Regions from separate parts of the Mesorhizobium humile genome, predicted to be linked through region 1. Evidence: predicted binding sites of a transcription regulator. Region 1 holds the regulator's gene; each other region holds the start of a gene.
What was found. Region 1 encodes LexA, which represses DNA repair genes until DNA is damaged. Its sites were predicted from a motif close to TGTTCNNNNTGTGTTCNG; they were not measured.
Positions count from the first base shown of each region.

Region 1 (4,169 bases):
ACAGGTTGCCGCTACATGGCCGACGATCGCCAGAAGGACTATGTGCGGGATGGCTGGAACCTGACGGGCGACACCTTCGTGCAGGACGAAGACGGCTTCTTCCATTTCGCCGCCCGCTCCGATGACATGATCGTCAGCGCCGGCTACAACATTGCCGGGCCGGAAGTCGAGGCCGCGCTACTGTCGCATCCGGATGTCGCGGAATGCGCCGTCATCGGCGCCGAGGACGCCGAACGCGGCCAGATCGTCGAGGCGCATGTCGTGCTGGCGCCGGGCGCGGCGCCGGATGCCGCGACGGTCAAGCGTCTGCAGGATCACGTCAAGGCAACGATCGCGCCCTACAAATACCCGCGCTCGGTGAAGTTCATCGCCGCCTTGCCCAAGACCCAGACCGGCAAGATCCAGCGCTTCCGCCTGCGCGCCGAAAAGCCCCATTGAGCGAGAAAGCCCGATTCAGGTGACGGCCTCCTTGACCGCGAAGCGCGCTTCCCGCCAGACGCCGGTGCGCAGGATGTCTTCCAGCACTTCGACGGCCTCCCAGACATCCCGATAGCCGACATAGAGCGGTGTGAAGCCGAAGCGGATGGTGTATGGCGCGCGGAAATCGCCGATCACGCCGCGCTCGATCAGGGCGCGCATCACCTGGTAACCGTGCGGATGGGCGAACGACACCTGGCTGCCACGCTCGGCGCCATCGCGCGGGCTTTCCAGTTCGAGGCCGAAGGCGCCGCATCGGGCTTCGACAAGCCGGATGAACAAGTCCGTCAGGGCGATGCTTTTGTCGCGCACGGCATTCATGTCGACCTTGTCCCAGAGGTCCAGCGCGCCCTTCAGCGCCCGCATCGACAGCACCGGCTGTGTTCCGCACAGGAACCGGCGGATGCCCGTGCCGATGGCGTAGCCCTGCTCGAACGCGAAAGGCCGGGCGTGCCCCCACCAGCCGCTGAGCGGCTGGCGAATGTCGCCGTGGTGGCGATTCGCGGCATAGATGAAGGCGGGCGCGCCCGGGCCGCCATTGAGATACTTGTAGGTGCAGCCGACAGCGAAGTCGGCACTCGAACCATCAAGATCCACCGGCAACGCGCCTGCCGTATGGCAGAGGTCCCAGACGATCAGCGCGCCGGCTTCGTGGGCCTTGCGCGTCAAGGCCGCCATGTCGCGCAACCGGCCGGACTTGTAGTTGACGTGGTTGACCAGGATGACCGCGACTTGGCTGTTGATCAGTTCCTCGATCGTCGGGGCGTCGACACCTTCGAGCCGCAGCACCGTACCAGGACGCGTGGAGGCCACGCCCTCCGCCATGTAGAGATCGGTCGGAAAACTGTCGCCCTCGGCAACGATCACGGATCGGTCGGGCCGCATCGCCAGCGCCGCATGCAGGACCTTGTAGATGTTGATCGACGTCGTATCGCAAACGACGGTCTGTCCGGCCGCCGCGCCGATCAGTCGCCCGAGCCGGTCGCCCAGTTCGACAGGCATTTGGAACCAGCCCGCGGTATTCCAGGCGCGGATAAGATCATGCGCCCATTCGCGCGTTGCCGCTTTCTCGATCTCGTCGAAAACCTCGGAGGACGCCGCACCCAGCGAGTTGCCGTCGAGATAGATCACCCCTTCCGGCAGGATGAAGCGATCGCGCAGGGCGCGCAGCGGATCCGCGGCATCCATCGCCTCGACTTCAGCACGGCCAGGAATTCCCCTCATCGCGTTACCGCCTCCATCTCGACCCAGCGCCGCTCGCAAATCGCCAGACGGCCAACGGCGGTTGTCTCACCCCAGTCGGCGTCGGGGCAAGAACCTTTCGTCCTGTGTTAGATGGTCCATAGACCGCGAGAACAGAGAACCGGCAAATCGCCGAAGTTGGCATTTTGGGTTCGTTTCGTTCACGGTGCAGCATGCGCAAAGGGTGGTCCACGCGGTCCGACCCGCGCTTTCGTGATGGCGCTGCCTGCTGTTTCAACTTAGGCAGTGCTGCAAAATCGAGCGGAATCAATGCCACCGCCCTACTGGCGGCGGCTGGCGTCCTCGAATGCAACATTGTTTCGGCAGCCTTAAGAAATTCATTAAACTTTAAACGGTTGCGGAACACAACTGGAACAGATAGTGTTTGTTCTGGGTTTGTTTTTCCGATTCTGGTTTCAGAACCCGTGGGGGCCGCCAATGCTGACGCGCAAACAACATGAACTCCTGATGTTCATCCATGAACGCCTGAAGGAGAGCGGGATTCCTCCATCCTTCGACGAGATGAAGGAGGCGCTCGACCTTGCCTCGAAGTCCGGCATCCACCGGCTGATCACGGCGCTGGAAGAGCGCGGCTTCATTCGCCGGCTGCCGAACCGGGCGCGCGCCCTCGAAGTCTTGCGCCTGCCCGACTCGATCGCGCCTGGCCTGAATGCCGCGAAGAAGTTCTCGCCAAGCGTCATCCAGGGCGGCCAAGGCAATCTTAACCGCCAGGTCAAGCCGGCAGCGCCCTCGCGCACGCCGACACCCAGCAATGACGACGACGCTGTTTCGGCCGTATCCATTCCGGTGATGGGCCGCATTGCCGCCGGCGTGCCGATCGACGCCATCCAGCACCAGACGCACTCGATCTCGGTGCCGCCGGACATGATCATGGGCGGCGAGCACTATGCGCTGGAGGTCAAGGGCGACTCGATGATTGAGGCCGGTATCTTCGACGGCGACACCGTCATCATCCGCAACGCCAATACGGCAAGCCCGGGCGAGATCGTGGTGGCGCTGGTCGACGACGAGGAAGCGACCTTGAAGCGGTTTCGCCGCAAGGGTGCCTCGATCGCGCTCGAGGCCGCCAACCCGGCCTATGAGACCCGTATCTTCGGACCGGATCGGGTCAAGGTTCAGGGCAAGCTCGTCGGACTTATCCGTCGCTACTGAGCAGAACCGCGCGGCGGTCTTCGCCGGGAATGCGTGACATCTATTCTGTCGGCTGCGGCGCGGCCGCCGGCTTTTCCGGTCGTTGATAGGGCGGCAGCCCCCTCGCCTCGCGTGTGTATTTCCGCTGCTCGTGCCAGGGACGATATGGCTCGTCGACCGCGTAGCGAACGGTTGGCCGGGCGGTCGCCGATTGCGGATCGAAGAAGATGGCGGCGCTGCCGTCGCGCGCCAGCTGCCGCTTGGTGACGACGAGCACGCGCGGATCGCGGCATGGGTTGTAGGCCGTTGCATCGTTGATGACGATGAGATCTGCGAACCCGCAGGCCGGTCGGGCGCTGCCGCGGTTCTCGGCAAGCGCGACGATGGCGCCGGAAGGATGCCGGCCGATGCAGAGGTCTCCGGTGCAGTAGAAGGGCGAGCCAGGCGGCAGGTCGACGGGATCGGCGATGTCGAGGGCGTCCTTGGCGAACGTCTCCGGCGGCACGATATCCTCGGCTTTCAGCGCTCGTTTCCAGTTGTCGGTGGTGAACTCGTTGGAGCGCGCGCGGTTGATCGCAAGCTCGCCGCCTCCGATCGGCATCGCCACCAGATGCGCGTCCTCCGAGACAAGCACATCCGGCGTGCGGACATGGGGAATGGCCAGCAGCGCCGCGAGCGCGAAGGGTACCGCGGCAAGCCTGAGCCACGTGGTCGCCATCGTTGCGATGACCAGCGCGACCGTCGCCAGCAGCACCGACTGGATCGAGATCAGCCCGACGGCGTCGACCGGTGAGCGCTCGGATATCCACGCCGAAATGGCGATCATCGCCGTCAGGCCCTTGCCCATGACAAAGAGGAAGGGACCGTCGAAGCCGAAGGGCATGGCGAGCGCGCTCAACACGGCGAACGGCATGACGATCAGCGAAACGATCGGCATGACCGCCAGATTGGCCAGCAGGCTGAGCGGCGACACGCGCTGAAAATGCCAGATCGCAAACAGCAACGTCGCGCTGCCTGCGATGAGCGACGTTATGGCGGCGCCGCCCACGCCAACCGCCAGTTTTTGCGATACGAACCCGAGAAACGAACGCCTTGCCGGCGGCGCTGTCGTTTTGCCGGCGCGATAGTCGGCAAAGCCGGCATAGGCGCCGACAAGCGCAGCGGTGGCGGCGAAAGACATCTGGAAGCTCGGGCCGACCACTTCGTGCGGCGAGACCAGGATGACGGCGATGGCAGAGATCGCCAGGTTGCGCATGGTCAGCGCCGCGCGGTCGAAAAGCACGGCGACCAGCATCACG
Region 1 covers NZ_JAVIIV010000008.1:110,709-114,877, reverse strand. The annotation lists gene RFM52_RS14470 (AMP-binding protein) at 1-438, shown strand, start outside; gene kynU (kynureninase) at 454-1,701, opposite strand; gene lexA (transcriptional repressor LexA) at 2,158-2,892, shown strand; gene RFM52_RS14455 (ComEC/Rec2 family competence protein) at 2,933-4,169, opposite strand, start outside.

Region 2 (4,169 bases), on a different contig from region 1:
CAAGGCCGAACGCGTCTGGCTTGAGGACGAGCGTCATTTGCCGGTCGGGGTGGCGCCTGTCGCCGAGCATCCATGGTGGGATTTTTCCCAAACCTCGCTTTTGCCGGCGGGCTGGGTGAACAACGGCTTCTCCGGCTGGGATGGACACGCGACCATCGTGCAACCGGGGCGGATTTCCGTTTCGCTCACCGCCTCGCCAACGCTCGATGTCTATATCCTCTATTCGCCGTCATCCGATGCCGGCTTCTTCTGCTTCGAACCGGTCTCTCACCCCGTCGGTGCGCATCACGGCGAAGGGCTGACGGTGCTGGAGCACGGGCAAGCGATGAGCGCGACGATGCGGTTGGACTGGACGGTGACCGATTGAGCGTGCCGCCGCTGGGACTGCTGATCTCCCCCTTGCGGGGGAGATTGGACGTCGCGTCGGCTTCGCCAATTTCCAACGTCGCAAGAGGACACGCCGGAAACAGCCCCCTCTACAACTCCTTCTCCGCCAGCTCCCTGAACCCGTCCGGCACTGAGCGCGCGCCTTCGAGCGCCACCGTGCCGTAGCCGACGGCCTCCTTGCCGAAACGCTGGCGTATCTTGTCGATGGCGCGGTCGGCTCCGAAGCGAGCCAGCCCCTTGCGGCTGCCGGGCCTGAGCTTCTCATCCGCCAGGCCGAGTGGCAGTTCGAGCTGCAATTCGGCATGTTCCTCCAGATGCGAGACGGAGATGGCGAGCAGCGAGATGTCCCGCTCGCCTGGATGGGCGGCCAGCACGCCGCGCACCAGTTCTTCGGCGATCTCGGCCAGCATCGCTGTCGCCTGGATCGGCTGGTCGAGCGTGATCGAGCGGCTGACCGCGCGCATGTCGGCGAAGCGCACGCGCACCGTGATTGTGCGCCCGGGCCGGTCCTTGGCGCGCAACCGGCTGGCGACGCGGTCGGCCAGATGCAGCAGCGTCGGCACGAAGACGCGCGGCAGCGCCGGTTTCCTGCCCAACGCCGATTGCGCGCCGGCGGAATGTGCTCGCCGATGCGTCTCGAGTTTGCGCGGGTCGCGGTTCCAGGCAAGCGCGGCAAGTTTCTGGCCGGCGGCGTGGCCGATCAGCCGCTCCAGCGCGCCGCTGTGCGTGCGCGCCAACTGCCCGATGGTCTCGACGCCGATCTCGGCGAGCCTGGCCTTGGTCGCCGGGCCGACGCCCCACATCAGCGTGACGGGCAGGTCGTGCAGGAAGGCGAGCTCGGTGCCGGGCTCGACCACCACCAGCCCGTCTGGCTTGGCCACCTGCGAGGCGATCTTGGCCAGATGTTTTGTACGCGCCACGCCGATCGAGATCGGCAGGCCGAGCTCGGCCATCACGCGGTCGCGGATTTTTCGCGCGATCTCTTGCGGCGATCCGAACAGATGCGTGCAGCCGGCGACGTCGGCAAAAGCCTCGTCGATCGAGATGCGCTCGACCAGCGGCGTGAAATCGCCGAGCACCTCGATCGCGGCGTCGCCGAGACGCTGGTACTCGGAAAAATGACCGCCGACGAAGATGAGCTGCGGGCAGAGCTCGCGCGCTTTGCGGCCGGGCATGCCGCCGCGCACGCCGAAGACCTTGGCCTCATAGGAAGCCGCCAGCACCACGCCGCCGCCGACTGCAATCGGCTTGCCGCGCAATGACGGATCGAGCAGCTGCTCGACCGAGGCGTAGAAGGCGTCGAGATCGGCATGCAGGATGGTGGCGGCCGCAGCGGCGTTTGTGGCGAGCATCCCGCGCTCCATCTCCATCCGGTCCGCATTGCGGCAGCGCAGCATTAGCTGCGTCTTTCGTAAGGGATTTTAATCGGAACATAAAGAGAACAAAAGCGGTCTCTCGTCAAGTCGGCGGGGCTGTACACCAGAACAGTTGCAACCGTGCACAACCGAGACGTTTGCCGGCCGGTTGTGCGCGACGCCTCGCTCTTGAGGGGACATGGTCGCAAGCGGCCATGGGAGCCTCGCGTGTGAAGCGCGGCGGCTTTGCAACGCCCAAGAACGGCGTTCCACGCGGGGCGACCCCTCTGCCGCTTTGGCGCCCCCGGTCTGAGGGGCGATTGCTTGCGCTTATGCCGGTTTGGCGTATTGCTCGGCGCTCAGCACCTCGATGCACTGGAACGGCTGGTTGCCTTCCACCCAGGCGTCATGGCCGGGCGGGATGGTGTAGGAACTGCCGGCCTCGAAGGTCTTTTGCGTGCCGTCGGTCATCCGCACCGTGATCGAGCCGGATACGACATAGCCGACATGCGAGACCTGGCAGCTATCGGTCTTGACCACCGGCTTGACGCATTCGGACCATTTCCAGCCCGGCTGCATGTTCATCCGCCCAAGCGTATAGCCCGGCAGCCGGACGATCTCGACACGCGTCTTGGCGGGCGCGCGGACCTCGTCGGGATTGTTGTGCGATTTGGATTCGAGCTTCGTCACCTTCACGGCAGTTTCGGCCATGGCATCCTCCCATGTGAAGCGGAGCCTGACGCGACCGTCGGCGACCGCTGGCTTATTCATACGCCTCGTTATGAGGGATTGCTAATATAATTGCCTGAAGCTTGCCGCGCGGGCTGAAGCGGTCGAGGGCAAGTAACGCCTGGAGCGGCTCGACGCCATTGCAGAGGCGGAACCGCTCCAAGGGCAGCCCGCGCCTCCCAAGAACACGCGGGCCGACAGCGCGACAACCAGGGCACCTTTGACAACTGGTTGCGTTCGCCAGGGTCAGCCGCCGCTCGCGGGAGCCGGGGCAGGCGCCGGAGCAGCGGGTGCCGTCGATGGCGTCTTGGTCGGCGCCGGCGGCGTGCCGGCCTTTGGCGCCTCGATCTTGGGCGTGTCGATCTTGACGTTGACATCGGTCGATCCGCCGCCACCGCCACCGACATTGATGATGCCGGTGAAGAACAGCAGCCCGACGATCACGATGATGGCGAGAACGATTGCGACCGCGGTTCCGCCGCCGCCACGCCGCCCGTGTTTACAACTGTAGGTCCGTCGGCCATGACTTCCTCTCCTTTCGCCGATTTCGATTGCCGGGCAACGGCACCGGGAAGCGATTGTTCCGGCCCTCGGGCGACGGTCCAGGGCCGTGTTCGGACTGAAGTCTCACTCATTGAACGCAGAGGCCCGAGGCGCCGATTTTCTAGAAACAAGAAGGGCATTATTTCATTTGGGCTAGCAAGCCGCCGGACAAAGTCCCTTCATCGGCGGTCGACGACGGGGTGCCCGCCATTCCTGCGATATGGCGGGCACTCCTCTCCCTTTGGAAACTGTCTTGGAGCTGCTGGCCGTGCTACCCGGCAACATGATCGCGAACCTGTTTGCCGCGCTGCTTTTGGCGGGATTTGTCGTCGGCGTCTTCCTCCTGGTCGGCAGGCCCCTCTGGCCACAGCGCCATGCCCAGATGGTGGTCCTTCTCCCAATCGACACCATGGCCACCGGATCGGTGCGCAAGGCCTATGTCGAGCCATGGTTGCCTGCTCGCTTCGATCTCAAGCTCGCGCCCGTCAGGCCACTCGACGAAGGCAGGCGAGGGAACCAGTCCGCGCCTCATACCGTTGATTGAGCGAAGGGATGGCGCTGGCGGAGGCCGCCATGCATAATTTCGAACTCATCGATCTTCTGTGCGTCATCGACGCATGCGCGAGCGACCGTTTCGCCGGACGTCTCGTGCCTATGTCGAAGGCCGTCGAGGAATTGCGCGTCCTGACCGGCGATTTCGTTTCGTCGGATAGGGATGCGGCCAACGCCTTGACGCAGGTCGCGCTCGAGCGCGGCTGCGCGGTGCTCTTCGACGAGCAGCCGGGCGCGGATATCGTAGGCGAGCTGTAATCCTTCCCTCAAGGGGAGATTGGCGCTCATTTCGCCAGGGTGATCATCCGTCCCGCATACACCGCGCGGTTGCCGAGCTCGGCGCTGCAGTCCGACTTTACGGCGGAGCTCCCCGTCATTGTGACAGTGTCCCCGACCAGCCGCAGGCAACTGCCCTGGGCGTTCATGTCCGAATTTCCGGCATAGGCGATAGCGGCGTCCGGAGCGTAGATGAAACCGCTCACCACCGAGCCGGACCCGCCGTTGAGCGTCAGCGCCTGCGTGTTGCCATGCGCCTGGTAGATGGTGATGCCGGCGTAGGGGCCGCTGGTCGGCGGCGACAGGTTCACCTGTTCGTTGGCGTTG
Region 2 covers NZ_JAVIIV010000004.1:310,577-314,745, forward strand. The annotation lists gene RFM52_RS09315 (aldose 1-epimerase) at 1-367, shown strand, start outside; gene dinB (DNA polymerase IV) at 477-1,739, opposite strand; gene RFM52_RS09325 (cupin domain-containing protein) at 2,073-2,453, opposite strand; gene RFM52_RS09330 (hypothetical protein) at 2,718-2,915, opposite strand; gene RFM52_RS09335 (polymerase) at 3,268-3,558, shown strand; gene RFM52_RS09340 (hypothetical protein) at 3,588-3,824, shown strand; gene RFM52_RS09345 (TadE/TadG family type IV pilus assembly protein) at 3,851-4,169, opposite strand, start outside.
Region 2: dinB (DNA polymerase IV) is a predicted target of LexA. The motif match lies at 1,814-1,831, and genes of this name have one in related genera.

Region 3 (4,169 bases), on a different contig from region 1:
AGGCGACGCCGCCCCCCGTGATCATCGGCCCGCCGATGCCTGGAACGCCGACCTTGAGCGGCAGAGGCAGCGGCGTCATGTCGTAGACCGTGCCGTTGCGATGCTTGTAGGCGATGTTTCCTGTCTTGAGGTCGACGCCGGCGACATAGCCCCAGGGCGGCGCCTGGCAGGGAACGCCGAGCGGCGACAGGAACGGTCCCATCACCACCGCGTAAGGCGCGCCTTCGTTGCGGTTCAGCCCCTGCTCGCTGCCCTTGGTGTTGTCGCCCGGCGCCGGCACGTCCGCGCGCGGGATGAGCTTCGAGGTGAAGGCGAGATAGGTCGGCATGCCGAACATCACCTGCCGCACCGGATCGACCGCGACGCCGCCCCAGTTGAAGACGCCGAAATTGCCGGGATAGATCAGCGAGCCCTGCAGCGAGGGCGGCGTGTAGCGTCCCTCATAGTGCAGCTTCTTCAATTCGATCCGGCACGCCAGCTGGTCGAACATGGTGATGCCCCACATGTCGGCGCCGGTCAGCGGCTTCGGATTGAAGGACAGGTCCGAGGCCGGCTGCGTCGGCGAGGCATGATCGCCCTCGATCGCGCCGCCGGGTGCGGGCACTTCCTTCACCGGGATGATCGGCTCGCCGGTGCGCCGGTCGAGCACGTAGAGATCGCCCTGCTTGGTCGGTCCGACCAGTGCCGGCACGACTCCGTTCGCCGTGGTGATGTCGACCAGCGTCGGCTGCGCCGGCACGTCCATGTCCCACAGATCGTGATGCACGGTCTGCCTCACCCAGCGCAATTGTCCGGTGTTGAGGTCGAGCGCGGTGATCGAGGAGGAGAACTTCTCGACATTGGCGCTGCGGCCCATGCCGAGCTGGTCCGGCGTCTGGTTGCCGAGCGGCAGATAAAGCAGCCCCAGCTTCTCGTCGGCGCTCGCCGTCGACCACATGTTGGGCGAGTTGTGGGTGTAGGTCTGCCCGGCGGGCAACGGCGTCGTCACATCCGGATTGCCGGAATCCCAGTTCCACAGCAGCGCGCCGGTGTCGACATCGAAGGCGCGGATGACGCCGGACGGCTCCTCGGTCGAGTAATTGTCGTTGACCGCGCCGCCGACGATGATCTTGCCGCCGACGATCAGCGGCGCCGATGTCGAATAGTAATAGCCCGACTTCGGATAGGGCATGTTGGCCATCAGGTTCAGCGTGCCGCCCTCGGCGAAGGACGCACACACCTGCCCGTTCGCGGCGTCGAGCGCGATCAGCCGGGCGTCCGACGTCGGCAGGTAGACGCGCTGCGCGCAAGGCTGGCCGGCGGCGATCTTGGCGTCGGCATAATAGGAAACACCGCGGCAGGTCTGGTGCTGGCGGTTGGGGTCGAGCTTGACCTTCGGGTCGTAGCGCCATTTCTCCTGGCCGCTCGCGGCATCGATGGCGATAGCGAAATTATGCGGCGTGCAGATGTAGAGCGCATCGCCGACTTTTAGCGGTGTCACCTGATAGGTCGTCTCGCCGATGTCGTCGGGGCCTTTGACGTCGCCGGTGCGATAGGTCCAGGCCGGCTGCAATTTGGCGACATTGTCGGGCGTGATCTGGTCGAGCGGTGAATAGCGCTGGCCAAAGGGCGTGCGGCCGTAGAAATGCCATTCGCCGGCCGGCATGTCGCCGCCGAGATTGGCCGCCGTCGCCACCTTCTCGGTGCCCAGCGTGCCGCCGATGTCGTGAGGGTCGACGGTCATCGAATAGCCGGCGACCGCGAGCGAGGCGAGCACGGCCAGGATCAGCGGCGCCCGCGCGTCCGGCCCCAGCAAGCCGCGCCTTGCCCATGGCGTCAAAAGCCACAAGGCGATAAGCACGATGACGCCGCCGCGCGGACCGAGCTGCCACCAGTCGAAGCCGATTTCCCAGACCGCCCAGCACAAGGTGGCGAGCACGAACAGCGCGTAGAGCCAGAGCGACGTCGACCTGCGTCGCAGCAACAGCCAGGCGGTGATCAGGAAGACCAGGCCGGCGATCAGGTAGTACCAGCTGCCGCCCAGCACCGCGAGCCAGATGCCGCCGCCGCCGAGAACGAGACCGATGAGGAAGAGGACGAGGGACGTGATGGTGACAGCCAAGACGGTGCTCCTTCGACTGTTGCGCGCTTTCAAACGAAGAGGCGGCTTTCAGGCGACGGCGAGCCGTCCCTGCCCTGCCGGCAGCTTTCCCTCACCCGCTCCGGCTGTCAAGTTGGGGCCAGACACGCGAAACTAGAACAAAACGTAGACAGTTCTGGTCTTTCGCTGCCGAATCACTACATTCGGGAGCGATGTCGGGCTTTTCCGAGGACATGCCTTTTTTCGATGAACCGAATGCGCGGCCGGCGGCGGCACCATCCGGCATAGCCGCGCGCGCCATGGCCGCCCGCAGCGGCCAGAACGGCGCGCCCGATTATCTGAAGGGCCTGAACCCCGAGCAGCGGCTCGCGGTCGAGACGACCGAGGGCCCGGTTCTGGTGTTGGCCGGCGCGGGCACGGGCAAGACGCGGGTGCTCACCACGCGCATCGCCCACATCCTTGCGACCGGCAGGGCAAGACCGTGGGAGATTCTCGCCGTTACCTTCACCAACAAGGCGGCGCGCGAAATGAAGCAGCGCATCGGCCATCTGATCGGCGAAGGCGATGTCGAAGGCATGCCCTGGCTCGGCACCTTCCACTCGATCGGCGTGAAGCTGCTGCGCCGCCACGCCGAGCTTGCCGGGCTGAAATCGGGTTTCACCATCCTCGACACCGACGACGTCGTGCGGCTGATCAAGCAGCTCATCCAGGCCGAAGGGCTGGACGACAAGCGCTGGCCGGCCAAGACCTTCGCCCAGATGCTCGACAACTGGAAGAACAAGGGCCTCGGCCCCGACGAGATTGCCGAAGGCGATGCGCGCAGCTTCGGCAACGGCAAGGGCCGCCAGCTCTACAAGGCCTATCAGGAGCGGCTGCAGACGTTGAACTCCTGCGATTTCGGCGACCTGCTCTATCACCCGATCCGCATCTTCCGCGCTTATCCGGACGTGCTGAAGGAATATCACCGCAAGTTCAAATACATACTGGTCGACGAGTACCAGGACACTAACACCGCGCAATACATGTGGCTGCGCCTATTGGCGCAACGGCCCAACGGCGGGCGCGGTGCATCGGCCGAAGGCCGCAAGCCCGACCGGGCGTCGGCCGGTCAGGCCGCCCCCGCGGAGGCCAGCGAGCGGAGCGAGCGCGCGGCCGTGAGCGAGAACAAAGTCAACATTTGCTGCGTCGGCGACGACGACCAGTCGATCTATGGCTGGCGCGGCGCCGAGGTCGACAACATCCTGCGCTTCGACAAGGATTTCCCGGGCGCCACCATCATCCGGCTGGAGCGTAACTACCGTTCCACCGCGCATATCCTGGGCGCCGCTTCTCACCTCATCGCCCACAATGAGGGCCGCTTCGGCAAGACGCTGTTCACTGACCGCGACGACCCCGAGGACGACAAGGTGCATGTCCATGCCGCTTGGGACTCCGAGGAAGAAGCCCGAGCCGTCGGCGATACCATCGAGGCCTATCAGCGCCAGAAGCACCGGCTTAACGACATGGCGATCCTGGTGCGCGCGTCCTTCCAGATGCGCGCCTTCGAAGACCGCTTCATCACGCTGGGCTTGAACTACCGCGTCATCGGCGGCCCGCGCTTCTACGAGCGGCTGGAAATCCGCGACGCGCTCGCCTTCTTCCGCGTTGTTGCCAATGGCGGTGACGACCTCGCCTTCGAGCGCATCGTCAACACCCCGAAGCGCGGGCTCGGCGAAGCCACCATCCGCCAGATCCACGACACGGCGCGTGCCATGCGCGTCCCGATGCTGGAAGCGGCCGCGACGCTTGCCGAAAGCGACGAGCTGAAGCCGAAGCCGCGCGCGGCGCTGCGCGAGGTCGCGGCCAATTTCGAGCGCTGGCAGAAGGCGCTGGAAACCACCCCGCACACCGAGCTCGCCGAGACCATCCTGGAGGAGAGCGGCTACACCGACATGTGGAAGAACGACCGTTCGGCGGATTCGCCCGGACGGCTGGAAAACCTCAAGGAGCTGATCCGCTCCATGGAGGAGTATGAATCGCTGCGCTCCTTCCTCGAGCATGTCGCGCTGGTCATGGACGCCGAGCAGAATGCCGACCAGGACGCCGTCAG
Region 3 covers NZ_JAVIIV010000002.1:120,782-124,950, reverse strand. The annotation lists gene RFM52_RS03485 (glucose/quinate/shikimate family membrane-bound PQQ-dependent dehydrogenase) at 1-2,101, opposite strand, end outside; gene RFM52_RS03480 (ATP-dependent helicase) at 2,293-4,169, shown strand, end outside.
Region 3: RFM52_RS03480 (ATP-dependent helicase) is a predicted target of LexA. The motif match lies at 2,235-2,252, and genes of this name have one in related genera.